DNA from 4 places in the Streptomyces sp. NPDC001339 genome. Region 4 is predicted to be linked to each of the others. Evidence: riboswitches for the same ligand, from Rfam matches in the RefSeq annotation. Region 4 holds a riboswitch; each other region holds the start of a gene.
The links. Region 4 has a riboswitch for cobalamin ahead of ACFY12_RS23365 (cobalamin biosynthesis protein). Riboswitches for the same ligand answer to the same signal wherever they lie in the genome.
Positions count from the first base shown of each region.

Region 1: another riboswitch for cobalamin. It lies ahead of metE (5-methyltetrahydropteroyltriglutamate--homocysteine S-methyltransferase); the one in region 4 lies ahead of ACFY12_RS23365 (cobalamin biosynthesis protein).
Region 2: another riboswitch for cobalamin. It lies ahead of ACFY12_RS21195 (prenyltransferase/squalene oxidase repeat-containing protein); the one in region 4 lies ahead of ACFY12_RS23365 (cobalamin biosynthesis protein).
Region 3: another riboswitch for cobalamin. It lies ahead of ACFY12_RS31570 (ABC transporter substrate-binding protein); the one in region 4 lies ahead of ACFY12_RS23365 (cobalamin biosynthesis protein).

Region 1 covers NZ_JBIAWT010000015.1:69,504-76,392, forward strand. Annotated here, with positions in the region: gene metE (5-methyltetrahydropteroyltriglutamate--homocysteine S-methyltransferase) at 1-2,091, opposite strand, end outside; cobalamin riboswitch at 2,256-2,484, opposite strand; partial or broken gene ACFY12_RS32065 (3-hydroxyacyl-CoA dehydrogenase family protein) at 2,603-2,800, opposite strand; gene thiI (tRNA uracil 4-sulfurtransferase ThiI) at 2,802-4,118, opposite strand; gene cobF (precorrin-6A synthase (deacetylating)) at 4,538-5,317, shown strand; gene ACFY12_RS32080 (creatininase family protein) at 5,271-5,702, shown strand; gene ACFY12_RS32085 (hypothetical protein) at 6,107-6,529, shown strand.
Region 2 covers NZ_JBIAWT010000007.1:51,369-58,257, forward strand. Annotated here, with positions in the region: gene ACFY12_RS21180 (ABC transporter ATP-binding protein) at 1-1,588, opposite strand, end outside; gene ACFY12_RS21185 (energy-coupling factor transporter transmembrane protein EcfT) at 1,585-2,817, opposite strand; gene ACFY12_RS21190 (SCO2322 family protein) at 2,814-3,635, opposite strand; gene ACFY12_RS21195 (prenyltransferase/squalene oxidase repeat-containing protein) at 3,635-4,963, opposite strand; cobalamin riboswitch at 5,149-5,301, opposite strand; gene ACFY12_RS21200 (aldehyde dehydrogenase) at 5,575-6,889, shown strand, end outside.
Region 3 covers NZ_JBIAWT010000014.1:105,168-112,056, reverse strand. Annotated here, with positions in the region: gene ACFY12_RS31590 (ArnT family glycosyltransferase) at 1-1,604, shown strand, start outside; gene ACFY12_RS31585 (arylamine N-acetyltransferase) at 1,632-2,522, opposite strand; gene ACFY12_RS31580 (helix-turn-helix domain-containing protein) at 2,660-3,247, opposite strand; gene ACFY12_RS31575 ((2Fe-2S)-binding protein) at 3,343-4,047, opposite strand; cobalamin riboswitch at 4,139-4,321, shown strand; gene ACFY12_RS31570 (ABC transporter substrate-binding protein) at 4,353-5,432, shown strand; gene ACFY12_RS31565 (FecCD family ABC transporter permease) at 5,429-6,598, shown strand; gene ACFY12_RS31560 (ABC transporter ATP-binding protein) at 6,595-6,889, shown strand, end outside.
Region 4 covers NZ_JBIAWT010000007.1:564,587-571,475, reverse strand. Annotated here, with positions in the region: gene ACFY12_RS23380 (class II aldolase/adducin family protein) at 1-590, opposite strand, end outside; gene ACFY12_RS23375 (anion permease) at 1,091-2,371, shown strand; gene ACFY12_RS23370 (hypothetical protein) at 2,396-2,632, shown strand; cobalamin riboswitch at 2,918-3,050, shown strand; gene ACFY12_RS23365 (cobalamin biosynthesis protein) at 3,178-4,152, shown strand; gene ACFY12_RS23360 (cobyric acid synthase) at 4,149-5,744, shown strand; gene ACFY12_RS23355 (putative cobaltochelatase) at 5,800-6,889, shown strand, end outside.

The sequences.
Region 1 (6,889 bases), on a different contig from region 4:
GTAGCCGTGTGCGGCCAGCTCCCGGGCGACCTGCATGTGGGAGCGGGCGGCCTCCAGGCTGATGACGTCCGCGTCGAGATCGTCGATGGCCTGCACGATGTCGCCGAATTCCGCGTAGCACATGTGGGTGTGGATCTGCGTGCGGTCCTGTACGCCGCTGGTGGAGAGGCGGAACGCCTCGGTGGCCCAGGCGAGATACGCGGGGTGGTCGGCTGCGCGCAGCGGCAGCGTCTCACGCAAGGCGGGTTCGTCGACCTGGATGACCGAGGTTCCGGCCGCCTCCAGGTCACCCACCTCGTCGCGCAGGGCGAGGGCGACCTGGCGGGCGGTGTCACCGAGCGGCTGGTCGTCGCGGACGAAGGACCAGGCGAGCATGGTCACCGGGCCGGTGAGCATGCCCTTGACGGGGCGGTCGGTCAGCGACTGCGCGTAGGAGGTCCAGCGGACCGTCATCGGCTCGGGCCGGGAGATGTCACCCGCCAGGACCGGCGGCCGGACGTAGCGGGTGCCGTAGGACTGCACCCAGCCATGCTGTGTGGCGAGGTAGCCGGTGAGCTGTTCCGCGAAGTACTGGACCATGTCGTTGCGCTCCGGCTCGCCGTGCACCAGGACATCGATGCCGGCCTTCTCCTGGAAGCCGAGGACATCGCGGATCTCGGCCGCGATGCGGTCGTCGTATCCCGCGGTGTCGATCCGTCCCGCGCGCAGGTCGGCGCGGGCGGTGCGCAGTTCGGCGGTCTGCGGGAAGGAACCGATGGTGGTGGTCGGCAGCAGCGGCAGCCCGAGGTGGGCACGCTGGGCCGTTGCGCGCTCGGCGTACGGCGCGGAGCGGCGGCCGTCGGCGTCGGTGACGGCCGCGGCACGGGCGCGTACCGCCGGGTCGTGGGTGATCGCCGAGTTCGCCCGGGAGGCCAGGTCGGCGCGGTTCGCGGCGAGTTCGGCGGCGATGGTGTCGGTGCCCTCCGACAGGCCTCGCGCCAGGGTCACCAGCTCCGCGGTCTTCTGCTTGGCGAAGGCCAGCCAGCGGACGATCTGAGGGTCGATGTCGCGCTCGACGGTGGCGTCCAGCGGCACGTGCAGCAGCGAGCAGGACGCGGCCACGTCCACGCGGTCGGCGAGGCCGAGCAGGGTGCCGAGGGCGGCCAGCGACTTCTCCAGATCGTTGATCCAGATGTTGCGGCCATTGACCACTCCCGCCACCAGGCGCTTGCCCGGCAGTCCGCCGACGGCCGCCAGGGCGTCGAGGTTCGCCACGGCCGCGTCGGTGAAGTCGAGCGCCAGACCGTCCACCGGGGCCTTGGCCAGGACGGGCAGGGCGTCGCCGAGGCGGTCGAAGTACGAGGCGACCAGCAGCTTCGGACGGTCGGTCAGGGCACCCAGCTCGCGGTAGGCGCGCGCGGCGGCGTTCAGTTCGGCCGGGGTGCGGTCCTGCACGAGGGCGGGCTCGTCGAGCTGCACCCACTCGGCGCCGGCGGCACGCAGGTCGGCGAGCACCTCGGCGTAGACCGGCAGCAGTCGGTCCAGCAGCGTCAGCGGCTCGAAGTCCGCGGCCACGCCGGGAGCGGGCTTGGACAGCAGGAGGTAGGTGACCGGTCCGACGAGAACCGGCCGGGGGGGCAGACCGAGCGCGAGAGCTTCCTTGAACTCGGCGACCTGCTTGCCGGAGTCGGCGGTGAAGACGGTGTCCGGTCCCAACTCCGGTACGAGGTAGTGGTAGTTGGTGTCGAACCACTTCGTCATCTCCAGCGGCGCGACGTCCTGTGTGCCGCGCGCCATCGCGAAGTAGCCGTCGAGCGTGTCGGCCGCGACGGCGGCGCGGTGGCGGTCCGGGACAGCACCGACCATCACGCTGGTGTCCAGCACGTGGTCGTAGTAGGAGAAGTCACCGGTCGGCACCTCGTGGATGCCGGCGTCGGCCAGTTGCTGCCAGTGGGAACGGCGCAGGGTGCGGGCGGTCTCCTTGAGGGCGTCGGCGGTGACCTTGCCCTTCCAGTAGCCCTCGATGGCCTTCTTCAGTTCCCGGTTCTGTCCCTGGCGGGGGTAGCCGTACACGGTGGCCCGTGCTGCCGCGGCTGCGGACTTCGCTGTCACGGAACTCTCCTTCGCGGATGTGCCTGGTGAAAGCCCCGGGGACGGAACGAGAAGCGCGAAGGGGTGACGAACCGGACGGAACCACGGTGCGCTCGCGACGCACGTGTCCGCCTGGTATGTACGCCGACCCGCCCTCGAGGTCACCGGGATGGCCGTCCACGCATGGGCGCAGACGGGCAACGGGCAGGTCTTCGGACTCGCGGGCACGCCTGCCGGAGTCTTCCGGCGGGCACCTACTGGCCGTCGCTTCCCGGATCCGCGGCCCGGATCCAGTGCGTATGACGGCGGTCGTTCCCACTCACCGCTGCGGGGCAGTCCCGGATTCCCACCGGGTTCCCTCTTACGACGCGGCCCGTCTGGCGGACGGGGCGAACCTGTTGCCCGGCCAGCGTAGAGGGCGGCCGTGGCGACGGACACCTCTGTTCACATTCCGGACTGTGAGATGAGACACCGGCGGGACGTGGTGGAGATGCCGGGACGTGGTGGAGTTGCGGCGGGGTGCGGAACGGCCTCAGTCGCCCGTACGGCCGAGCAGTCCCGCGTCCACCATGCGCCGGAGCAGCGGTGGCGGTGCGTAGAGGGGTTCCTTGAACTCGTCGTAGAGGGACCGGGCGATGGAGGCGACGGTGTCCAGGCCGATCAGGCCGGCGAGTCCGAGCGGGGCCACGGGGTGGGCGCAGCCCAGCTCCATGCCCGCGTCCACGCCGGCCTTACGGGGCGCACGCTCCCGCAGCCCGGAACAGCGAACCGTCAGAGGGAGCATGGTCGTCACCTGGATCACCCGGACCGGATCCGGCCGCCCTGTCGACCTCCCCCGGGTACATGACCTGGACGTCACGCAACAGGCTTTCCACCACGTCGTCCACGTCGAGGCGCCTCTCCACCGAACGCAGGCCGGTCAGTCCGGCCCGGAGGGTGACACGGGGCGGTGCGAGGAGCTTGCAGCAGTCCTCGTCCGGCAGCACGGAGACCTCTGCGGTGCCGATGGACCTGGCCTCGTCGATGATCTCCTGCTTCTCCCAACCGATCAACGGCCGCAGCACCGGCAGGCCGGCGGCCTCGTCCACGGCTGCCAGGTTGGCCAGGGTCTGACTGGCCACCTGTCCCAGACTGTCCCCCGTCACCAGCGCCTCCGCCCGGGTTCGGCCGGCCAGCGCCGAGGCGGCGCGCACCATCAGCCGCCGCTGTGCGACGACTTGGAGCCGGCCGGCACCCGCGACGGCCAGCTGCTTCTGTGCCTGGCCGAGGGCGATGACGTGGAGCCGTCCGCCGGGCTGATAGCGGTTGAGTTCCCGGGCGAGGGCGTACGCCTTGTAAACGGAAGCGGCGTTCGTGTACGGAGCGCCGGTGAAGTGGACGAAGTCGCAGTGCAGCCCCCGGCGCATCGCCCGGTAGGCCGCCACCGGCGAGTCGTACCCTCCGGAGAGCAGCACCAGGGCACGGCCGCTGGAGCCGACCGGCAGCCCGCCCGGACCCGGGTGCCGGGTCCAGGAAACGTAGCTCTCCTTGTGGTCGATCTCGACGGAGACCCGAACGTCGGGTCGGGAGAGGTTCACCGGCAGCGGCCCCAGGGCGGCGAGGACGCGTGACCCCAGGAAACGCTCGAACTGCGACGAGGTCATCTCGAAGCCCTTGTCCCGGCGCTTGACCCGCACGGCGAAGCTGATTCCGGGCCGCTCGGCACGGGCACCGGCGACCGCGTCCACGACGGCCGCGGAAATGTCCGGCACGGTACCCGGGACGCGCAGAGCGGGCTCGACCGAGTTGAACCCGATCACCCGGCGGGCACGCTCCACCAAGACCTCCTGTGGGACCTCTCCGCCGAGCACGGTGACGTTCTGGCCGTGCTTGATCCACGTGGAGCCGCCGACGCCCCGCAGGGCGTGGCGGAGGTTGTCGTGCAGCCGCTCGGTGAACAGGTGCCGGTTGCGGCCTTTGAGGAAGATCTCACCGTGTTTGAGCAGCACGCAGGGCCCGCTGCCGGGGCGTGGTGTGCTGGGGGAAGGGATGCTCGGTTCGCCGGGCACGAAACTCTCCTTCGCGAGTCGTCGTGAGGACCGGCCCCGGAACGCGAGCGCGGTGCGGGGTACCCAGGGTAGACAAGGTGGCGCATGGTCGGTGAACGGGGTGTGGGGCGGCTGATGGCCGCGCCGCCGGCTCGCGGCGCTCCCCGCTCACGGTGCTCCCCGCCAGTGCCGGCCGGGGCACTTGGCTCAGCGACGGCAGGGGCAATACCCGTACCGATCGCGAACAGTCCACTGACGCGAACAGTCCACTGAGCGGTGCAGGACATCCGCCGACGGCACGCGTGGGCAGCCGGGAAGGTCGCCGAGCGCGGCATCACCCTCACCACCGTCGCCGAGCGCGTCCTTCGGGCCCTTGGCCGAGCGAGACAGGTCTCGGTCCGGGTGCTGCCGAGGGAGCCTGACCTGCGACACTGCCTCGCATGAGCACGGAGCAGCGCACCATACTCGTCGTCGGCATCGGAGCCGGCGACCCGGACCACCTGACACTCGCCGCGGTGAAGGCCATGCGTCGCGCGGACGTCTTCTTCATCGTGGGCAAGGGGTCGGACAAGTCCGCACTGACGGACCTGCGCCACCGCATGATCGAGGAGCACGCGCAGGCCCCGTACCGTGTCGTGGAGGTCGACGACCCGAGTCCGGAGCGTCGTCCGATGGACCGCTCCGACTACACCTCTGCCGTCCACGACTGGCGTACTCGTCGCGCGGACATCTTCGAGCAGCTGATGCGCGACGAGATGACGGCAGGGGAGACCGGGGCCTTCCTCGTGTGGGGCGACCCGTCGCTGTATGACAGCACGCTCGGCATCCTCTCCGACATCGAGAGGCGGGGCACGGTCTCTGCCGCGGTCGAGGTGTTCCCCGGCATCAGCAGTGTCTCGACGCTGGCCGCGCGGCATCGCATTCCACTGAATCAGGTCGGCCGGCCGGTACACATCACCCCTGCGCGCCGCCTGCCCGAAGTGGGCCAGAACGACGACGGGGACATCGTCGTCATGCTCGATGCGAACGAGTCGTTCGCCCAGGTCGACAGCGACGACGTCTGGATCTACTGGGGTGCCTACCTCGGCACTCCGGACGAACTGCTCATTGCCGGTCCCCTGCGTGAGGTGTCCGACCGCATCCGTCAGGTGCGGGCTGCGGCGCGTGCCCACCATGGATGGATCATGGATACGTACCTTCTGCGCATCGTGGACCGCTGAGCGGCCCGACAGTGTCGGTGTGGTCGGCAAGTTCGCGTCGTGCCTGATAACGGTGGGCGCCATCCTGCCGGTGTGTCGCGACCGCGCTCGCAGAGGACACACCACTCCATCGGCTGCCCAGCGGTACGGTCCGCGAAGCTCCGGCCCAGAGGTGGAGGCAGCGGCCGGGCGGGGAGCGTGCGTCCTCTTGCCCACGGGGGTCATCGAACAGCACGGGCCACACCTGCCTCTGGGCACCGATGCCTACGGTGCCTACCAGCTCGCCGCCCTGGCCTTCACACAACTGCGGTCAGGGCCACCTTGTCCCCCTTGTCCCCACCCGGTGCTCATGGGATGCCACGTCCAGCCACGACGTCCGGGCTCCGCGCCCGCGGCGGAGGCGTAACGGCTCGCTGGGGGGGGAGTGCCACCTCACGGTCGAAGACCGGCCATCTCCCACTCGGTTGTCACTCATGCCCGTGTCAGCAGGCATCACCTCGGCCTCTTGCCGCAGACACCGCACCGGCGGCTGAAGCTCCGTGTCCGCAGGCGCAACAGCAAGTACAGGCGCAACAGCAAGTACACGTTCACCACCGGAAGGCACCCGAGTACACCCAGGCGTACAGCATTTCCACTACGAGATGATCAAGGAGAACGGCCTTGACGAGTCCAACGCGGGCTAAATGCAACAGTGTTACGCAGAAGGGACGTGATCCGGGCGGGCCGCCGTCCGTGGACGAGAATGGCCTACCATCCCGGTGGATGCGGCTGCCGGGACGTCGGCAAGCGCACGGAGAGCCGGGGGGCTTCATGGATGCTGAATTGGTGAACCTGGCACGTACGGCCGGGACAACCATCATCGGTGCGATGGCCACGGATGCCTGGACTCGCACCCGAGACATCGTCGTCGCGGCGTGGCGCCGGGTGCATCCGGACCGCGCCGAGGCAGTGGGCACCGACCTCGACGTCAGCCGTGACGAACTGCTCGCAGCGCGTGCGAACGGCGACGAGCTGTCCGAATCGGAATTGCTCGCGGAATGGCAGAGTCGCGTGCGTCGGCTCCTCGTCGAGAATCCCGGCATTGCCGCGGCTCTGCGGCAGCTCCTGGACGATGAAGGTGCCGCCCCCGCACGGCACGGAGCGGATGTCGGAGAGGTTCGCATGACGGCGCGGGCGAGCGACAGCGCCCGCGTGTATCAGGCGGGCCGAGACCAGCACATCACCGAAAGGTGAGTTCGCGACGGGACGGACCGTCGGACGGCGGCTCCGGCTCCGGTCCGCAGAGCGAAGGCCATGCATCGGGGCAAGGGAGGGTCTACCAGTCCGCGGGAAATCAACAGATCACTGAGCACCATCATCACTACCCGGTCGGCCACGGGGGGCCACCGCCGGCTGCTCAGGGGAGCGGGCCGCGGTCCTGGCGACGAATGGTCCGCATCGCAGTCGTATGCGTTCTCGCCCTCGCGGTTGGCCTTTCCCTCACGGTTTGGTTGATCAGGATCGGCTCGCCCGGTGACGACGAGGACACACCGGACAATCGGTCACAGGGCCAACTGCCCCCATCCGTCCGTACCACCGACAGCACGGCCCCGC
Region 2 (6,889 bases), 510 kb from region 4:
GGGGAACGGTCAGCCAGGGCAGCGGGGCCAGCACCTTGGCGACCTGCGGGGCGAAGGAGGGAGAGGAGACGACGACCTCTTCGGTGGGACCGTCGGCGACGGCCTCACCGTCCGCCAGGATCACCACACGGTGCGCCAGTTCGGCGGCGAGTTCCACATCATGGGTGGCCAGGACGACGGCGTGGCCCTCGGCCGCCAGGCCGCGCAGCACCTCGATCAGGCGGGCCTTGGCCGCGTAGTCCAGCCCGCGGGTGGGCTCGTCGAGGAGGAGCAGCGGAGGGCGGGCGGTCAGGACGACGGCGAGGGCGAGGGCGAGCCGCTGGCCCTCGGACAGGTCGCGGGGGTGGACGGAATCGGGAACATCGGGCAGCAGCCTGCCGACCAGGGCCCGGCAGCTGCCCGCGGGGGCGTCCGCGTCCTGGTCGGCCGCGGCGCACTCGGCGGCGACGGTGTCGGCGTAGAGGAGGTCGCGGGGTTCCTGGGGGACGAGGCCGACGTGCCGCAGCAGGGTGCGCGGGCTGGTGCGGTGCGGGACGGCACCGCCGACCCGTACCGACCCGGAGGACGGCTCGTGCATGCCGACGAGCGTGGTGAGGAGGGTGGACTTGCCCGCACCGTTGCGGCCCATCAGCGCGATGATCTCGCCGCCCCGGACCGTCAGGTCCACCCGGTGCAGTGCGTCGGTCCGTCCCCGGCGGACGCCGAGCCCGGAAACCTCCGCGACCGCACCGGAGCGCACGTCCGGGATGTCGCCGCGGACGGGCACGGTCGCCCGGCCCAGCCGCTCGCGGAGCGGGGCGGCCTTGCGCCGGGCGTCGCGTACGGACAGCGGCAGGGGCGACCAGCCGGCGAGACGGCCGAGCGCCACGACCGGCGGGTGGACGGGAGAGACGGCCATGACGTCGGCCGGGGCGCCCATGACCGGGGGTGCGCCGGGGGAGGGGAGGAGGATGACCTGGTCGGCGTAGTGCACGACGCGTTCCAGGCGGTGTTCGGCCAGGAGGACGGTGGTTCCCAGGTCGTGGACCAGGCGCTGGAGTACGGAGAGCACCTCTTCGGCGGCGGCCGGGTCGAGGGCCGAGGTCGGCTCGTCGAGGACCAGGACCTTGGGGTGGGTGGTGAGCACCGAACCGATCGCCACCCGCTGCATCTGGCCGCCCGAGAGGGTGGTGAGGGCGCGGTCGCGCAGATCGGCGAGGCCCAGCAGGTCCAGGGTCTCCTCGACGCGGCGGCGCATCACGTCGGGGGCGAGGCCGAGCGACTCCATGCCGTAGGCGAGTTCGTCCTCGACGGTGTCGGTGACGAAGTGGGACAGCGGGTCCTGGCCCACGGTGCCGACGACATCGGCGAGTTCACGTGGTTTGTGGGTGCGGGTGTCGCGGCCGTCGACGGTGACGCGGCCGTGCAGGGTGCCGCCGGTGAAGTGCGGGACGAGTCCGCAGACGGCGTTCAGGAGGGTGGACTTGCCCACGCCGGAGGGGCCGACCAGGAGGCACAGTTCGCCCTCGGGGACGGTCAGATCGATGCCCTGGACGGCGGGCGCCGCGGCGTCGCCGTACGTGACCGAGACCTGCTCGAACCGGATCACTGGGTGGGCTCCTTCTTGTGCCGCTCGTTTTCGTGCCGCTCGTGCTTCTCGTACGTCTCGAGCTTCTCGTACGTCTCGTACTTCCTCTGCTTCCCGTGCTTTACGGATTCCTCGTGTGCCGATGCCGATGCCGATGCCGATGCCACGGCCGGGGGCGGGGCCGGCGCCACGATCGCCGGAAGCAGTCCGAGGAGGACGGCCGCGGCCGGCCAGAGGGGGAGGACGGGAGCGGTGAGGGGGACCGCGGGCGGGTGCAGGGCGGCGGGAGCGTAGGCGCTGGCCCAGATCATCGCGGCGGCCACGGCGATACCGGAGCCCGCGACGAGGCAGGCGCGCGGGCCCCAGCGCTCCGGGCGGTACCGGGTGCGGACCGAGCGGCGGCCGCCGAGCCACAGTCCGCCGAGCGCCGCGGCCAGTCCGCCGAGCAGCAGCGGCAGCCCGTAGCCGCCCCCGGTGCCGCCCAACAGGCCGTACGTACCGGCGCAGATGCCGAGCAGGCCGCCGAGGGTGAGCGCGGAGGTGGTGTGCCGTACGGCGCGCGGCACCTGTGCGCTCCGGCCGTAGCCGCGGGCGTCCATGGCCGCGGCCAGCGCCACCGAACGCTCCAACGCGCCCTCCAGCACCGGCAGACCGACCTGGAGCAGCGCCTTGAACCCGCGGTCGGGGCGGCCGCGCAGCCGGCGCGCGGCGCGCAGCCGCTGGACGTCGGCGACCAGGTTCGGTGCGAAGGTCATGGCGACGACGACCGCCACGCCCGCCTCGTACAGCGCGCCCGGCAGGGACTTCAGCAGCCGGGCCGGGCTGGCGAGCGCGTTGGCGGCGCCGACGCAGATCAGGAGGGTGGCCAGCTTCAGCCCCTCGTACAGCGTGAAGAGCATGCCCTCCGCGGTGACCCGGCCACCGAGCCGGACGCCCTGCGCCCAGTCCGGCAGGGGCACTTCGGGCAGGGTGAACAGGGTGTGGGTACCGGGAACGGGCGTGCCGAGAACGACCCCGAAGACCAGCCGGATGGCGATCACGACCAGGCCGAGCTTGACGAACGCGCCGTACGAACGGGCCCACGGCGCATCCGTACGACGGACCGCGACCACATAGCCGGCCACTCCCACCAGGAGTCCCAGCAGCAGCGGGTTGGTGGTGCGGGAGGCCGCGGTGGCCAGTCCGAGCGCCCACAGCCACCAGGCGCCGGCGTGCAGCGCGGTGGTACGGGTCGCCTGCGGGGCGCTCATCCGCGTCGGCGGCGCGCCTGCCACACGGCCGCCGCGCCCAGTACGACGACGGCCGCGACACCGCCGAGCAGCCCGGCGGACGGCCCGCCGCTGTCCTCCCCGCTGCCGTCCTCCGCGCCGCTGCCCTTCGCCGCGGTGTTCTTCCCGCCGCCGTCCTTCGTCCCGCCGGGTCCGCCGGAGCCGGATCCGTCCGACCCCTTCGACCCGTTCACCTGGTCCCCGCAGCCCGCCTTCGGGTACCCGGCGATGGCGCACAGCAACGCGCTGGAGTCGTAGCGCAGCGGCGGCGCGACCGCGGCCAGCGCCTCACCCGCCGAGGCATCCTCGGGCACCTGGGCGCACTCCGTCCGGGCCTTCGGCGGCCGTTCGCCGTCCGGCGCGTCCGAGGCGGTGCCGAAGTCGAGGACGACGCCGATCCGCTTACGGCCGTCCTTGGCGGGCGTATCGCGGCAGATCGCGTCGAAGTCCGCGGCCGTACGCGGCGTGCCGGCCGCCGCGGAGTCGGCGCTGACGGTGAAGCGGAAGCCCTCGACCGTGCCATCGGCGGGCCGTACGGTGGCCGGCCCCGCGGTGGCGTACGTCCAGGAACCGGAGCCGCTCGGGCCACTGCCGCCCTTGGCCTCCGCGCCCTGCCAGAAGGACCAGTAGCGGTACTCCTGGGCCTGGGCCGGCCCGGCGCCCAGACCGACGACCGCACCGGCCAGCAGCACCGCCCCGAAGACCCGCCCGGGACGTGTCAGCAGCGTCAGCCGTATCAGCCGCGCCGGTTCGGTACGCCCCGTCCCCCACCTCTGCCGCGCCGGCCACGTCCGCCGCATCAGAGATCGTTCTTCTTCCTGCGGCCGCTCAGCAGGAAGCCGATGCCGGCACCGATGGCGAGCCCGATGCCGATGACCAACCAGAGGCCGAAGCCGCCGCCGCTGTCCTTGGAGTCCTCGGCTTCGCCGGACGTGTCCGAGCCGTTGCCGTCCTTCTCGTTCACCGAGGCCGGCTTGGGGCCGGTCGCGTTCAGCGCGGCGACCAGGTCCGTACCGCCGAACGACCGCGGGTCGGTACCGGTGGCGTGCGCGGCCAGCACCAGCTGGGCGTACGCGGCCGGGCCGCTCTGCTCGGCCCAGCCCGCCGCGTTCCGCTCCAGCCACTTCAGCGGCTTCTGGGCCGCGGAGCCGTGCCCACCGGCCGCCAGCGCGACCACGGCATCGGCGGTGTTGCCGACATCGGGCTGCTTCTCCTGACCCGGCATCGCGGAGGGCAGATGCTGCTCGTTCGCGTCGAGCTGTGCGACGAGGTAGGCGGCACCGGCGTCCGCTGCCCGGTCCCGTCCCGCCGTCCCCTGCTGCTTGCCGTCCTCGCAGCTCAGCGGGTTGACCGGGGTGTCCTGACGGTCACCGGAAGGTGCCACGACGAAGCCCTTGCCGAGCGCGCCGGTGGCCGCGGCCGCCGTGGCGTCCGCGTTCGGCGCCGCTCCCTTGAGCTGGAAGGTGAACGCGCCGCGCTCGCCCTCCTTGACGTCGGCGTCGCAGCCCAGCTGGAAGGTGAGCAGCCCGTCGTACGGGTTCTTGCCGCCCTTCCGGGACGTGACCGACTCCGGCTTCTCGCCGGCCGCCGTGAGCGCGCCGATCACCACGGAGGTGGAGTTGGCGTCGCTGGGCGAGCCGGGCATCGAGCTCCAGCCGCCGTCGTCGTTCTGCACCGACTTCAGCCAGTCCACGGCCTTCTTCACGGCGTCGCCGTGCCCGCCGAGGGCGGCCAGTGCCTGCACCGCGGCGGCCGTCTGGTTGGTGTCCCGCATCGTCTTGGCGTCGCAGGCCTTGCCCGGCTCGGCACGGAAGGCGGCGAACGAGCCGTCCGCGCACTGCTGCCCAGCCAGCCAGTCCACGGCCGGCGCCGCGGGCCGTACGCCCACCGTGTGCTGTGCCAGCAGCGCCAGCGACTGCCGCCAGACGCCGTCGTACTGCGGGTCCTTCGTGCCGTACAGCCCGCTCGGCAGCTTGCCGGCCGACGGGGCCGGCGACGGAGCGTCCGCGAACGCGGCGGGAGCCGCGGCCGTGCCCAGCACCGCCGCGGCAGCCAGCGCCGTGGCGGCGCGGCGTGCCAGGAAGGCGACGGGGTGCGTCAGCGGAGCGTGGGGAGCCATGGAAGCCATGGGGGCCATCGGGTCGGTGCCTCTCGGTTCGGGTCGCGGCGATGGTACGGAGCCGCGCTCGGCAGGCCGCGCGCGCCGATCCTGCGATCGGGCGCGCGAGGACACCGGGCTCAGCTCCGCATACCTCGACGGTGCCGCACGCCGGGCCGTCCGCCCAGGTGGGCGGCTTACGGTTCCGGTGGCGGGAGCCTTGGTCGTGCCCCATCGGGTGCTCCGGCTCGTACGGCCGGGTGCGGCGCGCGGGCCGGGCCAGCCGTCCTCACGGTTGCGGGTCAGCGCCGGATTTCCACCGGCTTCCCCCGATCAGGTACGGATGAAGTTGTCCCGCCCACCTTAACCGGCGCCGCCCCGGATCCCGACGGGTCGGCGACAGGCATCGAGCATTTCTGCTATTCCGGGCATTTCGGCCATACCGGGTTAAGTGGTCGAGCTCATGCCGTGGACGTCTCGTCATGGACTCCTTCTCATGAACCCCCTCTCACGAACCCCCTCTCACGAACCCCCTCTCAAGGACTCCTTCTCATGGACTCCTGCAACTAGAACTGGTATCAGTTCCTGACGGTAGGGAGCACCGGCGTCGGACAGCGGCCAACCCGCAGGAGGCGGCAGCGATGAGCGACCTCGTCGAGCACGGAAAGCTCTACATAGGCGGTGAGTTGGCCGATCCGGCCGGCCGGGACGTGATCGAGGTCGTCTCACCGCACACCGAACAGGTCATCGGCCGGGTCCCGCACGCCTCGCGGGACGATGTCGACCGCGCGGTGTCGGCCGCCCGCACGTCCTTCGACTCCGGGGTCTGGGCGCATGCCCCGCTGGCGGACCGGATCGCGGTGGTGACCCGTATCAAGGACGCCTTCGCGGCCCGTAGCGAGGAGTTCGCCAAGGTCATCAGCTCCGAGAACGGCACCCCGTACACCTCCGGCGTCATGGTGCAGTCGCTGGCCGCGGTGCTGGCCTGGGACGCGGCGCTGACGGTGGCCCGCGACTTCTCGTTCGAAGAGCGGCGGGACGGTGTGCTGGGACCGATCCTCGTCCGGCGCGAGCCGGTCGGGGTGGTGGCGGCCGTAGTGCCCTGGAACGTCCCGCAGTTCACCGCCGCGGCCAAGCTCGCGCCCGCGCTGCTGGCGGGCTGCTCGGCGGTACTGAAGGTGTCGCCGGAGACCCCGCTGGACGCATATCTGCTGGCGGAGATCGTCACCGAGGCCGGGCTGCCGGAAGGGGTGCTGTCGATTCTGCCCGCGGACCGCGAGGTCAGCGAGTACTTGGTCGGGCATCCGGGAGTGGACAAGGTGTCGTTCACCGGCTCGGTCGCGGCCGGCAAACGGGTCATGGAGGTCGCCGCCCGCAACCTCAGCCGGGTCACCCTCGAACTCGGAGGCAAATCCGCGGCGTTGATCCTGCCGGATGCGGACCTGGACGCTGCGGTGGCCGGCATCGTGCCGTTCGCCTGGATGATCAACGGCCAGGCCTGCGTGGCCCAGACGCGGATCCTCGCGCCGCGCGCCCGCTACGACGAGATCGCCGAACGGTTCGCGGCGGCCGCCGACGCGCTCACCGTCGGCGACCCACTGGATCCGGCCACCGAGGTCGGGCCGCTGGTCGCCCGCCGCCAACAGCAGCGCTCTCTGGACTACATCGCGCTCGGGCGGGAGGAAGGCGCCAAGGTCCTGACGGGCGGCGGGCGGCCGAAGGGGCAGCCGACGGGCTGGTACGTCGAGCCGACCCTCTTCGGCGAGGTCGCCAACTCCATGCGGATCGCGCGTGAGGAGATCTTCGGCCCGGTCATCTGCCTGCTGCCGTACGAGGACGAGGCGGAGGCGGTACGGATCGCCAACGACTCGGAGTACGGCCTTTCGGGCTCGGTCTGGACCGCCGACGTCGAGCACGGCACGGACATCGCCCGGCAGGTGCGTACCGGTACGTACT
Region 3 (6,889 bases), on a different contig from region 4:
GGCCGTACAACTGGGCGGCGGTGCTGCCGCAGGTACTGGAGGGTGTACTGGCCGTCTGGGCGCTGCACCGGATCGTCCGTGCCTGGGCCGGCGTATGGGCGGGGCTGCTCGCCGCGCTGGTCCTCACCTTCACCCCGGTCACCGTCGCGCTCGACCGGCACACCATCCCCGACACCCTGCTCGTCCTGCTTCTCGTCCTCGCCGCGGGATCGCTGCAGAAGGCCGTCACCACCGGGAGACTGCTGCCGCTGCTCCTCTGCGCGATGTGGGTGGGGCTTGCCTTCCAGGCCAAGATGCTCCAGGCATGGCTCGTCCTGCCGGTCTTCGCCGCGGTGTACCAACTGGCGGCGCCCGGCTCCCGGTGGGACCGGGCCTGGCGGCTGCTGCTCGCCGGGACCACCGCCCTCGCCGTCTCCTGCTCCTGGCTGCTGCTGGTATGGGCCACCCCCGCCCCGAACCGTCCCTACATCGACGCGACCACCAACAACAACCCCTTCACCCTGGTCTTCGGCTACAACGGGCTCAGCCGCTTCGGCGACGACCCGAACGCGCTGGGCGCCGTCGCCGGGACGGCCGCCAGCCGCACCACCGACAACACCGGCTGGACCATGCTGGTCAACCAGGACCTGGGCCCGCAGATCGCCTGGCTCCTGCCGCTCGCCGTACTGGCCCTGGCACTGGGCGTGTGGTGGCGCGCCGGACAACCGCGCACCGACGGCCGGCGGGCGGGCTTCCTCCTCTGGGGAGGCTGGCTGGCGGTGCATGTCGTGGTCTTCAGCAACTCCAACGGCAACCACGGCTACTACACCACCGTACTGGCCCCGGCCCTCGCCGCGCTGACCGGCGCCGGAGTCACCCTCTTCTGGACCGAGTACCGCGCCGGCGGTGCCGGTGGCGGTCGACGAGCCGCGCTGCCGGTCGCCATCGCCCTCACGTCGCTGTGGGCCGCGGCCATCGAAGTACGGCACCGCGACTTCGCGCCCTGGCTGCTGCCGGTGGTGCTGATGCTCGGTCTGTGCGGGACCGTCGGCCTGTGCACCCGCGGACCGCGCACCACGCGACGGGCGGTGCAAGGTGCCCTGGCGGCCTCCCTGGTGTCCATCCTGCTAGCCCCGGCGGTCTGGGCGGCCTCCTGCCTGGACCCGCGGTACGGCGGCTCACCGATGTCGCCGCTGGCCGGGCCCGTCGGCCCCGACTACCGCGGCAAGCGCCACCACCGGGTCACGTTCCCACGCTTCCCCTTGAGCAGCCCATCCGTCCGCGACGCCGCCCTGCTCAAGTACCTTTCCGCGCACCGCTCCGGGGAGAAGTACCTGCTCGCCACGCAAGCCGCCTACGGCGCCGAGCCCCTGCTCCGCGCCACCTCCCAGCCCATCCTGGTCATGGGCGGCTTCACCGGCCTGACCCCCTATCCGGCCGTACCACAGCTCACCGACCTGGTCGCCACCCACCAACTGCGCTACGCCCTGCTGACCACGCGCCGCCCCGCCACACCGGCATCCTCCTGGGTGAAGCGAAACTGCACGCGCATCCCGCCACGCGCCTACAGCCGCATCTCGGACGGCAGCTACACCCTCTACGACTGCGCCCGACGCGCCGACTGAGGTCTCACGTGGACTCCAGCTGAGGTCTCACGTGGACTCCAGGAGCTCTGCCACCCCCGCAACGGCCTGCGGACTGACGGGAATCCCGAAGATCTCCGTCAGCACTCCGTGCAACTCGCCCGCCTCTATGGTGCGTTCGGTGCGGGAACCGTCCGGCCGCAGGGTGGTCCACGCCGTCCCGTCGAGCACATGGTGGTGCGTGGCGCTGAACCGCTGGATGTAGGGGCGTTGGATGAACGGCGACTTGGCGTGGGTGGAGACGAAGTGGCTGCCGACCGCGTAGTCGATGGGGTATTGGGGGTTGAGGGTGAAGGAGTAGCGGTCCTGCCATCCCTGTGGTCCGCGCTCGTGAAGCCACCACTCGTGGGAGCCGAGGGCTGAGGAGCGCCGTTCCATCGTGAAGTCCCAGCCCTCCACGGACAGTTCGGCTCCGTGGATGACGGGGATGGGGGCGAGCGGGCCGCGGCCGAAGCCGACGTCGCTCAGCCAGAGCCGGTCGTCGTCCGCCGCCGTGACGGCCAGCATCGCGTGGGTGGCGGGACGGAGCCTGCCGGCGCCCTCGGTGACGCGGCCGTGCACTCCGGTGAACTCGAAGCCCAGCCGTTCCAGGGCGGCGGCGAACAGGGTCACGTGCTCATAGCAGTAGCCCCCGCGCCGCTCGCGCACCAGCTTGTCCTGCACGGCGTCCACGTGCAGTGCTATCGGCACGCCGAGCAGGGGATCGAGGTTCTCGAACGGGATCGAGGTGACATGCGCGCGCTGGAGTCCGCGGAGCGCCTCCAGAGTCGGGGCGCGGTCACCTTCGTAGCCGATGCGGTCCAGGTAGGCGTCCAGGTCGAGCTCGTCGCCACTCCATCCGTAGGCGGGGTCGGCATGGAGGGTGTGAGGGGTCAAGGGGGTATGGGGGATGTCGTTCATGGCGTTGTCCTTGCATTGCATCGCATTGTCCTGCGTGTGAGGCAGCCGACGAAGGGATCTGCCCAGGAATGTGCTCAAGGCTGCGGCCGGCACCAAGCCATGGCAATTTTCGTTGCCGTTTCCGGGACGGGGACGGGCTACTTGCCGGAGCGGGGTTTGGCGCGTACGTGCATGCGCTCGCCCTGGCGGCCGAAGAGGCTGAGGATCTCCACGGGGCCGTCGCCGGTGCTGCCGAACCAGTGCGGCAGGCGGGTGTCGAACTCGGCGACCTCGCCCGGGCCCAGGATCAGATCGTGGTCGGCCAGTACCAGGCGCAGACGTCCGGCCAGGACGTAGAGCCACTCGTAGCCCTCGTGGGTGCAGGGATCGGGCGTGTGGCGCGTTGCCGGAATGACCGTCTTGTACGGCTGCAGCGGGCCCGGGTGCTGGGTCAGCGCGAGCACAGTGTTGCCGTTCACCTTCTTGGGGGTGAGACGGATACGCGGATCGCCGACTTCGGGGGCACCGACCAGTTCGTCCAGGGGCACCTGATGGGCCTGGGCGATGGGGAGCAGGAGCTCCAGACTGGGCCGGCGCTGCCCGGACTCCAGGCGGGACAGGGTGCTCTTGGAGATGCCGGTGGCCTCGGACAGCGCCGACAGAGTCACCCCGCGCTCGGTGCGCAGTCGCTTGAGGCGGGGGCCGACGTCGGCGAGGGCCTGGGTGATGGCGGGGGAGTGCTCCATGCCCCCATTCCACCGTGCCCGTCCCGATATCGGCAACAAAGGTTGTCGTAGGTGGGTCGTGGTCGCAGCCTGAGACACCGACCCCCGGGCCCGGTTCAGCCGGCCAGGGCGCAGTCCCCGCACTTGGTGCCCACTGGTGAGCGGTAGAAGAGGCAGCAACTGCGGCGACGGAACGTCAGGTCGGGGCCGGTGAGGTGTCCGGTGCCGGCCAGCCGGCCGGTGGCGAGCAGGCTGGTGGTGAGTTCGGTGAGCGGGCCGCGCAGATCCGGGCGGGCGGCCAGGAGTGTACGGGCCGCCTCCACGAGCGCGGACGCGGCGTTTCCGTCCAGGAGCCGGGGAGCGACCTTGACCCGCAGTCCCGCGGCCAGCGCCGCCAGGTGGCGGGGCACCACCTGCTCGTACAGCACCGCGGCGAGGTGTGGCCTCCGGTCGGCGTACCAGCCGGCGGGGACGGGCAGCCGTAGCGCCGGGCCGTCGTCCGCCCGGTGCAGTACGGACAGATCGGGCACGACACCGTGGATGAGCGTGCAGGCCAGGAGGGGGGACCACAGGCGCGCCGCGTGCCCGAGCTGTGCGATGGAGGCACCGATGCGCAGTTCGCGGGTGCGGTACCGCTCGGCGATGGCCTCGGCCCGGTCGGCGAAGCCCAGGGCGTAGGCGTCGTCGACCGAGTGCCAGCCCGCCTCCGGTCCGCCCAGGGGAAGGGTGAAGAAGCCGCCGAGAGCCGCCACGTCCGCAAGGGCCGCCGCGACGACTTCCGCCGGTGCCTCGGGAAGGGCAGGGCACAGGGCAGTGGACATGGTGAGTTCGCTCTCCTCGCACAGTGCGGTCCGTCCGGGGGCGACGCAGGCACCACGCACCTTTTCACCCCTCTTCTCACTCCTCGCTCGACGAAACGTACTATCGCCTGGTCAACACCGCGACGGGAGACAGGAAGCCGGTGCGATTCCGGCACGGTCCCGCCACTGTGACCGGGGAGTGCACCCCTCCGACAGGCCACTGCGCGCGGCGCGGGAAGGCCGGGGGAACGTCGATCCGGGAGTCAGGACACTGGCCTGTCGCGGGCTCGTTCCGAGGAGCGCGGACTCCCCAGGAGGCTCTACACGTGTACGACGGCACGCCCCGTCCCCTTCCCTCTTCTCCCTCTCTCCCTTCTCTCTCCGCTCCCCACCGGCGCTTCCGGCGGGCCGCGGCCCTGACCGCCGTCCTGTCGGCGATGCTGTTGGCCGGCTGCGGTACGACGAAGGGCGCCGTCGGTGACGGGAATTCCTCGGCCCGCTCGGCCTCACCAGCCTCACCGGCGAAAGGCTTCCCGGTCACGATCGACAACTGCGGTACGCGCACGACGTACCGCAAACCGCCCTCACGGGTGGTCACCATCCATCAGCACCCTGCCGAGCTGATGCTGGCACTCGGGCTCAAGGACCGGATGGTGGGTACCGCCTACCCCGACTCGGCCGTCCTGCCCGAACTGAAGAAGGACTTCGAGGCCGTACCGGAGCTCGCGAAGAAGGAACCATCGTTCGAGACGGTCCTGAATGCCGAGCCGGACTTCGTCTACGGGGGCTACGGCAGCGCGTTCGCCGAGAAGACGGGGCGTTCCCGGAAGGCGTTCGCCGACGCCGGTATCGACACCTACCTCAACCGTGAGTCCTGCGGGAAGAAGAAGCAGGTGTCCGTGGCGGACGACTACGACGAGATCCGGACCATCGGCAGGATCTTCGGTGTACCGGAGCGGGCCGAGAAGCTGGTCGGCGACCTCCGGGCGCGGGTCGGCCGGACCACCGAGGCGGTCAAGGGCGCACCCGCCGTGCCCGTGTTCGTCTACGACAGCGGTGACAAGTCGGCGTACACCGCGGGCGGCAAGGGCCTCGGCACCGAGATCATCCGGCTGGCCGGCGGACGGAACGTGTTCGCGGACCTCGACGGCGTCTTCGGTGACGTGTCCTGGGAGCAGGTCGTCGCCCGTAAGCCGGAGGTGATCGCGATCTACGATTACGCCGGAACCGGAAGCGTCGAGCAGAAGAAGGAGTTCCTGCTCTCGCAGCCCGCCCTTGCCGATGTTCCCGCCGTGAAGAACAAGCGGTTCGTCGTGCTGCCGCTGACCGACACCGTGCTCGGCGTCCGCCCGCCGTACGCGGTGGAGAAGCTGGCCAAGGAGCTGCACCCGGAGAGGCTCCGGTGACGGCCGCCTCCGCCAAGGCCTCCGTCAAGGCCGCCGCCCCCGCCAGGGCCGCTGCCTCCCCTGCCCCCTCCCACGCCGCCACCGTCCGGAGCACCGGCCCTGAGCGCCGGCCACGCCGGTGGTCCTTCCTCGCCGCCCTCGCCCTGCTCGCCGTCCTGCTGCTGGCGTCCGTCACGGCGGGTCTGGCCATCGGCTCGGTGCATGTGCCACCCGGTGAGGTGTGGGGCATCGTGACGCACGCGCTGGGCGCCGACTGGGGCGACTGGACGGAGCCGGTCCGGTCCCGGGCGCGCGAGACGATCGTGCTGGACGTTCGGGCCCCGCGCGTGCTGCTCGGGGCGGTGACGGGCGCCGGACTCGCGGTGGTGGGCACGGCGATGCAGGCGCTGGTGCGCAACCCGCTCGCGGAGCCCTACCTGCTCGGCGTCTCCTCGGGCGCGTCCCTGGGCGCCGTCGTGGTGATCGTCTTCGGCGTGAGCCTGTTCGGCGCCGTGTCGCTGTCGGCCGCCGCGTTCGCCGGCGCTCTGGTGACCCTGCTGCTCGTGTACGCCACGGCCCGCGCGGGCGGGCGCATCACCTCCGTGCGGCTGGTGCTGTCGGGGGTGGCGGTCGCGTCCGTCCTCACCGCGGTGATGGACCTGCTGTTGCTGACCGCCGACCGGGGCAACCAGGCGCGCGAGGTCCTCTCCTGGACCCTCGGCGGTCTCGGCGGTGTGCAGTGGGGCACGCTGTGGCTGCCGGGCGCGGCGCTGCTGCTCGGCATCGTCGTCCTGCTGGTCCAGGCCAGGTCGCTGAACCTGCTGCTCGCGGGCGAGGAGGCCGCCACGACGATGGGGCTGGACGTGGCACGGTTCCGGGCCCGTATGTTCGTCCTGCTCTCCCTCGTCACCGGGGTGCTGGTGGCGGCGGCGGGACCGATCGGCTTCGTCGGCCTGATGCTGCCGCACATCGTGCGCCTCTTCGTGGGCGGCGACCACCGCCGTGTGCTGCCCGCGGCCGCGCTGGCCGGAGCGGTGTTCCTGATCTGGGCCGATATCGCGGCGCGTACCGTCGCCGCCCCCATGGAGATCCCCGTCGGCGTACTGACGGCCCTGTGCGGCGGGCCGTTCTTCCTGTGGCTGATGCGCCGGGACGCCCGGCGGAACACCGACCGAGGAGTGGCATGACCTCGACCACGACCGCCACCGAACTCGCCGTGGAAGGCGTCACGCTCACCGCCGGCGCGCGCCACCTGGTGCGAGAGGTGTCACTGACCGCCCGACCCGGCGAGGTGGTCGGCCTGGTCGGCCCCAACGGCAGCGGCAAGTCCAGTCTTCTGCGTGCCGTCTACCGCGTGCTGCGCCCCGATGCCGGGTGCGTACGCGTGGACGGCACCGACGCCTGGTCCCTGCCGGTGCGGCGGCTGGCCCGCACCCTGGCCGCCGTCGTACAGGACCCGGGTGCAGACCTCGATCTGA
Region 4 (6,889 bases):
GGAGTGTGCCCCGGTACGGAGCGGGCCAGGAGCCAGACCCGGCACATCCACTCCAGCTGGGCGGTGCGGTCGAGGGCCTGGTCGAGGCTGTCGCCGTAGGTGAGGGTGCCGTGGTTCCGGAGCAGGGCTCCGGTGCGGTCGCGGAGCGCGTCGAGCAGGTGCGCGGCGAGTGCGTCGGTGCCGTAGAGGGCGTACGGGGCGACGCGTACGGGGCCGCCGAGCGACGCGGCCATGTAGTGGACCGGCGGGAGTTCGGTGAGGAGCGTGGAGACGGCGGTGGCGTGCGGGGCGTGGGTGTGGACGACGGCGGTGGCGTGCGGGGTGCTGCGGTACACCGCCAGGTGCATGGGCAGCTCGCTGGTCGGCCGGAGATGGCCGATGATCTGGCGTCCTTCGAGGTCGACGGCGGTGGTGTCACCGGGGCCGAGCCGGTCGTAGGGGACGCCGCTGGGGGTGACCAGGATCAGGTCCTTGATGCGGCGCGAGACATTGCCGGACGTTCCGACGACGAGGCCGTCGGTGACGGTTCTTCGGGCGGTGGCGACCAGTTCGCTCCAGGCGGCGGCGAGCGGGTCGGGGCGGTCCTTCATGGGTCCTCCGGCTCGGTGCGACGACAGGGGGCGGTGCGACGGACAGGGCGGTGCGGCGAAAAAGCGCGGAAGCGGATGCGGCGGACAGGCGGGACGCCGGACAGGCGGGACGGCGGCGGACGGGCGGGACGACCGACAGGCGGGACGACGGATGGCGAATGCGCGCCACCGTACGGGCAGGCCGGGGCCGGGGCCGGAGGCGCCGAGGGCCCTCCGTTCCGGTTCCGCCATCAGGTGACATTTCTTACCGCTCCTCGCCCTGCCGGCCGTTGCGGGGCGGGCCCCCGCGCGCCCCTCCCCCTACCCTCGGCCCCCTGGGAGCCCTGCTACGGCAGAGCAGAACAAGGTGGCCGAAAGGTGAGGCGGAAGTGACGTGAGAGGCACCTCCGCGCGAACAGCGCGGTGACGTCATCGCCAGGCCCGCATCAGTTCACTTTCCGTTCACCCACTCTCCGTACGGTCCCCGGCGACACTGACCTTCGAACTGATTGCCTGGGTGAATGGAACACATCACGCTTCTCATCGGGATCGTGATCGTCACGGCCTTGGTGTTCGATTTTACGAACGGCTTCCACGACACGGCCAACGCAATGGCCACCACCATCTCCACCGGCGCCCTGAAGCCCAGGACCGCGGTGGCGATGTCGGCAGCGCTCAACCTCGTCGGCGCTTTCCTGTCCGTGGAGGTGGCCAAGACCATCTCCGGGGGGATCATCGATGAGAGCGCCGGTATCAGACCCGAAGTGATCTTCGCCGGTCTGGTCGGCGCCATTGTGTGGAACCTGCTGACCTGGCTCGCGGGCCTCCCCTCCAGCTCGTCCCACGCGCTCTTCGGCGGTCTGATCGGTGCCACGCTGGTCTCCGTCGGCTCCCAGGGCGTGCACGGTGACGCCGTGGTGATGAAGGTCCTGATCCCGGCGGTGGCCGCCCCGATCGTCGCCGGAGTGGCCGCGACGGCCGCGACCCGGCTGACCTACCGCCTGGCCCGCAACCGCGACGAGGCCGACACCGCCAAGGGCTACCGCGCCGGCCAGATCGCCTCGGCCGCCCTGGTCTCGCTCGCCCACGGCACCAACGACGCCCAGAAGACGATGGGCGTGATCACCCTCGCGCTGATCACCGGAGGCGTGGTCGCCCCGCACGCCGACCCGCCGCTGTGGGTCATCGCCTCGGCCGGTCTGGCCATCGCGCTCGGCACGTACCTGGGCGGCTGGCGGATCATCCGCACGATGGGCAAGGGCATCACCGACATCCAGCCGCCGCAGGGCTTCGCCGCCCAGACCGGCGCCGCGGCCACCATCCTGGCCTCCTCCCACCTCGGCTTCGCGCTCTCCACCACCCAGGTCTGCTCCGGCGCGGTGACGGGCTCGGGCCTGGGCCGCAAGGGCGGCGTGGTGCGCTGGTCCACGGCCGGCCGGATGGTCGCCGCCTGGGCCCTGACGCTGCCGGCCGCCGGTGCGGTCGCGGCGGGCGCCGCGCTCCTGGCCAAGCAGGGCACCTGGGGCGTGACCGCGACGGCCGTCCTCGCCCTCGCCGTCTCCGGTGCGATCTGGGCCGCCTCGCGGCGCAACACCATCGACCACACCAACGTCAACGAGGTGCCGCCCGCCGAGCCGGCGGGCGTGGTGACCACCGCGCTCCGGGCTGTCTCCCCTCCCCCGGCGGGCCAGCCGGCCCCGGCCGCCTCCGGCGACGCCTCGCACTCCGCCGACGAGCCGGAGGTCGCACAGCACGGCTCCCCGTCCGCCCCACGCGCCCAGGCCGCGACGGCCACCCCCTAGCGGCTCTCACCCAAGGAACCCTTCATGAGCATCGACTGGGCAGCATTCGGTCAGGTCTTCGGCGTCAGCATCGTGGTGACGGTCGGGATCGTGGGCCTGTTCACCCTCGGCATCGTCGGTACCTCCCGCAAGCCGGGCCGGGAGGGCGAGGCCGCCGCGGCGACCGCGCCCGGTGCGGGCGCGCGGGCCGGGGCGGTGGCCGCCTTCGCCCTCTGCGCGGCGGCCGTGGCGTACGGCATCTACCTGATCGTCGCCAGCTGACAGAGAGTCCTGACAGAGAATCACGGCGCCGAAGAGAATCACGGCACCAAGGGGAGGCGGGGCCCCGCTCGAGGCGTTCGCGGATCACGGCATCGGCCACGATCCGCGAACGCCTCTCCGCTTCTCCGGCCGACGTCTCCGGCCGGCGCGTCGTCACCCCTGCCACTCCGTTGCCCTTCTGTGGCCTCCGCCACAGCCGCCGCCACGGCGTAGCGCCGCAGGTCAAGGGCGAGTTGACGGGCGTTCGCGGCGCGTGGTGGACTGCCGGAGCCAATCGGCGACAGCAGAGGAAGTCCGGTGCGAATCCGGCGCGGTCCCGCCACTGTCACCGGGGAGCGCTCCTCCGACGAGGGCCACGGCTCGTACCCGTACGGGCTGGAAGGCCGGAGGCCACGCCGATCCGGGAGCCAGGAGACTCTGGTCGCCGTTCACGTCGAACCAGGGCGCGGACCCTGAGTGAGGACATACCGCCATGGCCCTGTCGTCTCCTCCCTGCCGTCCGCCCGCCGCAGGGCCCGTTCGAGGCCTGACGGCGGCCTGATCCGATGCGCGGCGAACACGCGGGATACGCGTGCGGCGCGGCCCTCGGCTTTCTCGGTGACCTGGTCGCGGCGGATCCGCGGCGCGGCCATCCGGTGGCCGCGTTCGGCCGGGCCGCGTACACCGTCGAGCGCCGGCTGTGGCGCGACCACCGCGGCTACGGGGCGGTCCATGCCGTGCTGTGCGCGGGTGGCGCGGCCGCCGGTGCCGCACTGCTGCAGCGCGCCGTACGGGACCATCGCGGTGCCCGGGTCGCGCTGACCGCGATGACGGTGTGGGCCGTGCTGGGCGGCACCTCGCTCGGCCGGGAGGCGCGGGCCCTCGGCGGAGCGCTCACGGCGGGCGACTGGGACGTGGCCCGGGAGCGGCTGCCGCATCTGTGCGGGCGCGATCCCCAGGCCCTGGACGGGCCGCAGATGGCCCGCGCGGTGGTGGAGTCGGTCGCCGAGAACACCTCGGACGCGGTGGTGGGCGCACTGGTGTGGGGCGCCGTCGGCGGAGTGCCCGGGCTGGTGGCGTTCCGGGCGGTGAACACACTGGACGCGATGGTGGGTCACAAGTCCCCGCGTTACCGCCGCTTCGGCTGGGCCTCGGCCCGGCTCGACGACCTCGCCGGCTGGCCCGGCTCCCGGCTGACCGCCGCGCTGACCGTGCTCGCCGGCCCGGACCGGCGCGGCGCGCTGCGGGCCTGGAAGGCGGACGGCGCGGCCCACCCGAGCCCCAACGCGGGCCCGGTGGAGGCGTCGTTCGCGGGCGCCCTGGACGTACGGCTGGGCGGCACGCTGGCGTACGGCGGACGGGTCGAGCACCGCCCGGTGCTCAACGGCGGGGCGCGGCCGGCCACGGCGGCGGACATCGAGCGGGCGGTACGGCTCTCGCGGCGGGTGAGCGCGCTGGCGCTGGCGGCGACGGTGGCGGGGCGGCTGGCGGCGGGGCTGGCGTGGGGCGCGGTACGGCGGACGCGAAGGGAATCGCGATGAGCGGGCGGACGGCTGCGTCCGATGGCACGGCATCCGGCGGTACGGCATCCGGCAGCAAGCCGGGCGGCGGGCTGCTGGTGGCCGGTACGACCTCGGACGCGGGCAAGAGCGTGGTGACGGCGGGCATCTGCCGCTGGCTGGCCCGGCAGGGCGTCAAGGTGGCGCCGTTCAAAGCGCAGAACATGTCGCTCAACTCCTTTGTGACGCGGGAGGGCGCGGAGATCGGACGGGCCCAGGCGATGCAGGCCGCCGCGGCCCGAGTGGAGCCGACCGCGCTGATGAACCCGGTGCTGCTCAAGCCGGGCGGCGACCGCAGCAGCCAGGTGGTGCTGCTGGGCAAGCCCGTGGGTGAGCTGAGTGCGCGCGGCTACCACGCCGGGCGGCAGGAGAAGTTGCTGGGCACGGTGACGGAGTGCCTGGCCGAGCTGCGGCGCACGCACGACGCCGTGATCTGCGAGGGCGCCGGCAGCCCCGCCGAGATCAACCTGCGGCGCACCGACATCGTGAACATGGGCATCGCCCGGGCCGCCCGGATACCGGTGGTGGTGGTCGGTGACATCGACCGCGGCGGGGTCTTCGCGTCCTTCTTCGGGACCACGGCGCTGCTGTCGAAGGAGGACCAGGCGCTGGTCGCGGGGTATCTGGTCAACAAGTTCCGGGGCGATGTGACGCTGCTGGAGCCCGGGCTGGAGATGCTGCGCGGCCTCACCGGCCGCCCCACGCTGGGCGTGCTGCCCTTCGCGCACGGGCTCGGCATCGACGAGGAGGACGGCCTCCGGGTGTCGCTGCGCGGCGCGGTGCGCGAGAGCGTGGTGGCCCCACCGCACGGCGCGGACGTCCTGCGGGTGGCGGTCTGCGCCGTACCGCTGATGTCGAACTTCACCGATGTGGACGCGCTGGCCGCCGAACCGGGCGTGGTGGTGCGGTTCGTGGACCGGGCCGAGGAACTGGCCGATGCGGATCTGGTGGTGCTGCCCGGTACCCGCGGTACGGTCCGGGCACTGGAGTGGCTGCGTGCGCGCGGTCTCGCGGACGCCCTCGCCCGGCGGGCCGCCGAGGGCCGCCCGGTGCTGGGCATCTGCGGCGGCTACCAGATGCTCGGCGAGCGCATCGACGACGAGGTCGAGTCGAGGGCGGGCACGGTCGACGGACTGGGGCTGCTGCCCGTACGGGTGCGGTTCGCGGTGGAGAAGACCCTCGCCCGCCCGTCCGGCGAGGCGCTGGGCGAGCCGGTGGAGGGCTACGAGATCCACCACGGTGTCGCCGAAGTCACCGGCGGGGACGAGGCGTTCATGTCCGATGACCAGGGGCACGGCCTGGACGGCTGCCGGGTGGGCTCCGTATGGGGCACACACTGGCACGGTTCCCTGGAGAGCGACGCCTTCCGCCGGGCCTTCCTGCGACGGGTCGCGGCCGACGCGGGCCGGGCGTTCGTCCCGGCCCCCGACACCAGCTTCGGCACCCTGCGCGAGGAGCAGCTGGACCGGCTGGGCGATCTGATCGAGGAGCACGCGGACACGGCGGCGCTGCTGCGGCTGATCGAGGACGGAGTGCCGGAGGGGCTGCCGTTCGTGCCTCCGGGGGCGCCATGAGGGGTACGCAACGGACGGTTCCGGGAGCCGACGGCGACGTGGAGGACGAAACAGCATGACAACCGCGCACAACACGACCACCCCGCAGTACCCCTTCACGGCCGTCGTCGGCATGACCGATCTACGGCTGGCACTGCTGCTGAACGCGGTGAGCCCCGCGGTCGGCGGGGTGCTGGTCCGCGGCGAGAAAGGGACCGCCAAGTCGACCGCAGTACGGGCACTGGCGGCGCTGATGCCGACCGTGGACGTGATCGGCGGCTGCCGCTTCGCCTGCGCGCCCGCCGCGCCCGACCCCGGCTGCCCCGACGGGCCGCACGGGCCGGGCGCCGCCGAGTCCCGCCCGACCCGTATGGTCGAACTGCCCGTCGGCGCCTCCGAGGACCGGCTGGTCGGCGCGCTGGACATCGAACGGGCCCTGTCCGAGGGCGTGAAGGCCTTCGAACCGGGTCTGCTGGCCGACGCCCACCGCGGCATCCTGTACGTCGACGAGGTCAACCTCTTGCACGACCACCTGGTGGACCTGCTGCTCGACGCCGCCGCCATGGGCGCCTCGTACGTCGAGCGCGAGGGCGTCTCCGTACGGCACGCCGCGCGCTTCCTCCTCGTCGGCACCATGAACCCCGAAGAGGGCGAACTGCGGCCGCAGTTGCTGGACCGCTTCGGGCTGACGGTCGAGGTCGCGGCCTCGCGGGAGCCGGAGCAGCGGGTGGAGGTGGTCCGGCGGAGGCTGGGGTACGACGCCGATCCGGCCGGCTTCGCGGCGCGCTGGGCGGCCGAGGAAGAGGAGCTGCGGCAACGCATCGCGGCGGCACGGGAGTTGCTGCCGGATGTGGTGCTGGGCGACCGGGCACTGCGGCAGATCGCGGCGACCTGTGCGGCGTTCGAGGTGGACGGGATGCGCGCGGACATCGTGATGGCCCGCACCGCCACCGCGCTGGCGGCGTGGGCGGGCCGCACCGACGTCCTGGAGGAGGACGTCCGGCAGGCCGCGCTGCTGGCACTGCCGCACCGCCGGCGCCGCAACCCCTTCGACGCCCCCGGCCTCGACGAAGACAAACTGGACCAGGTCCTGGAGGAGTTCGGCGCGGACGAGCCCGCGGACGAGCACACGGACGGCGACGACGATCCGGAGCCGGACGGTCCGG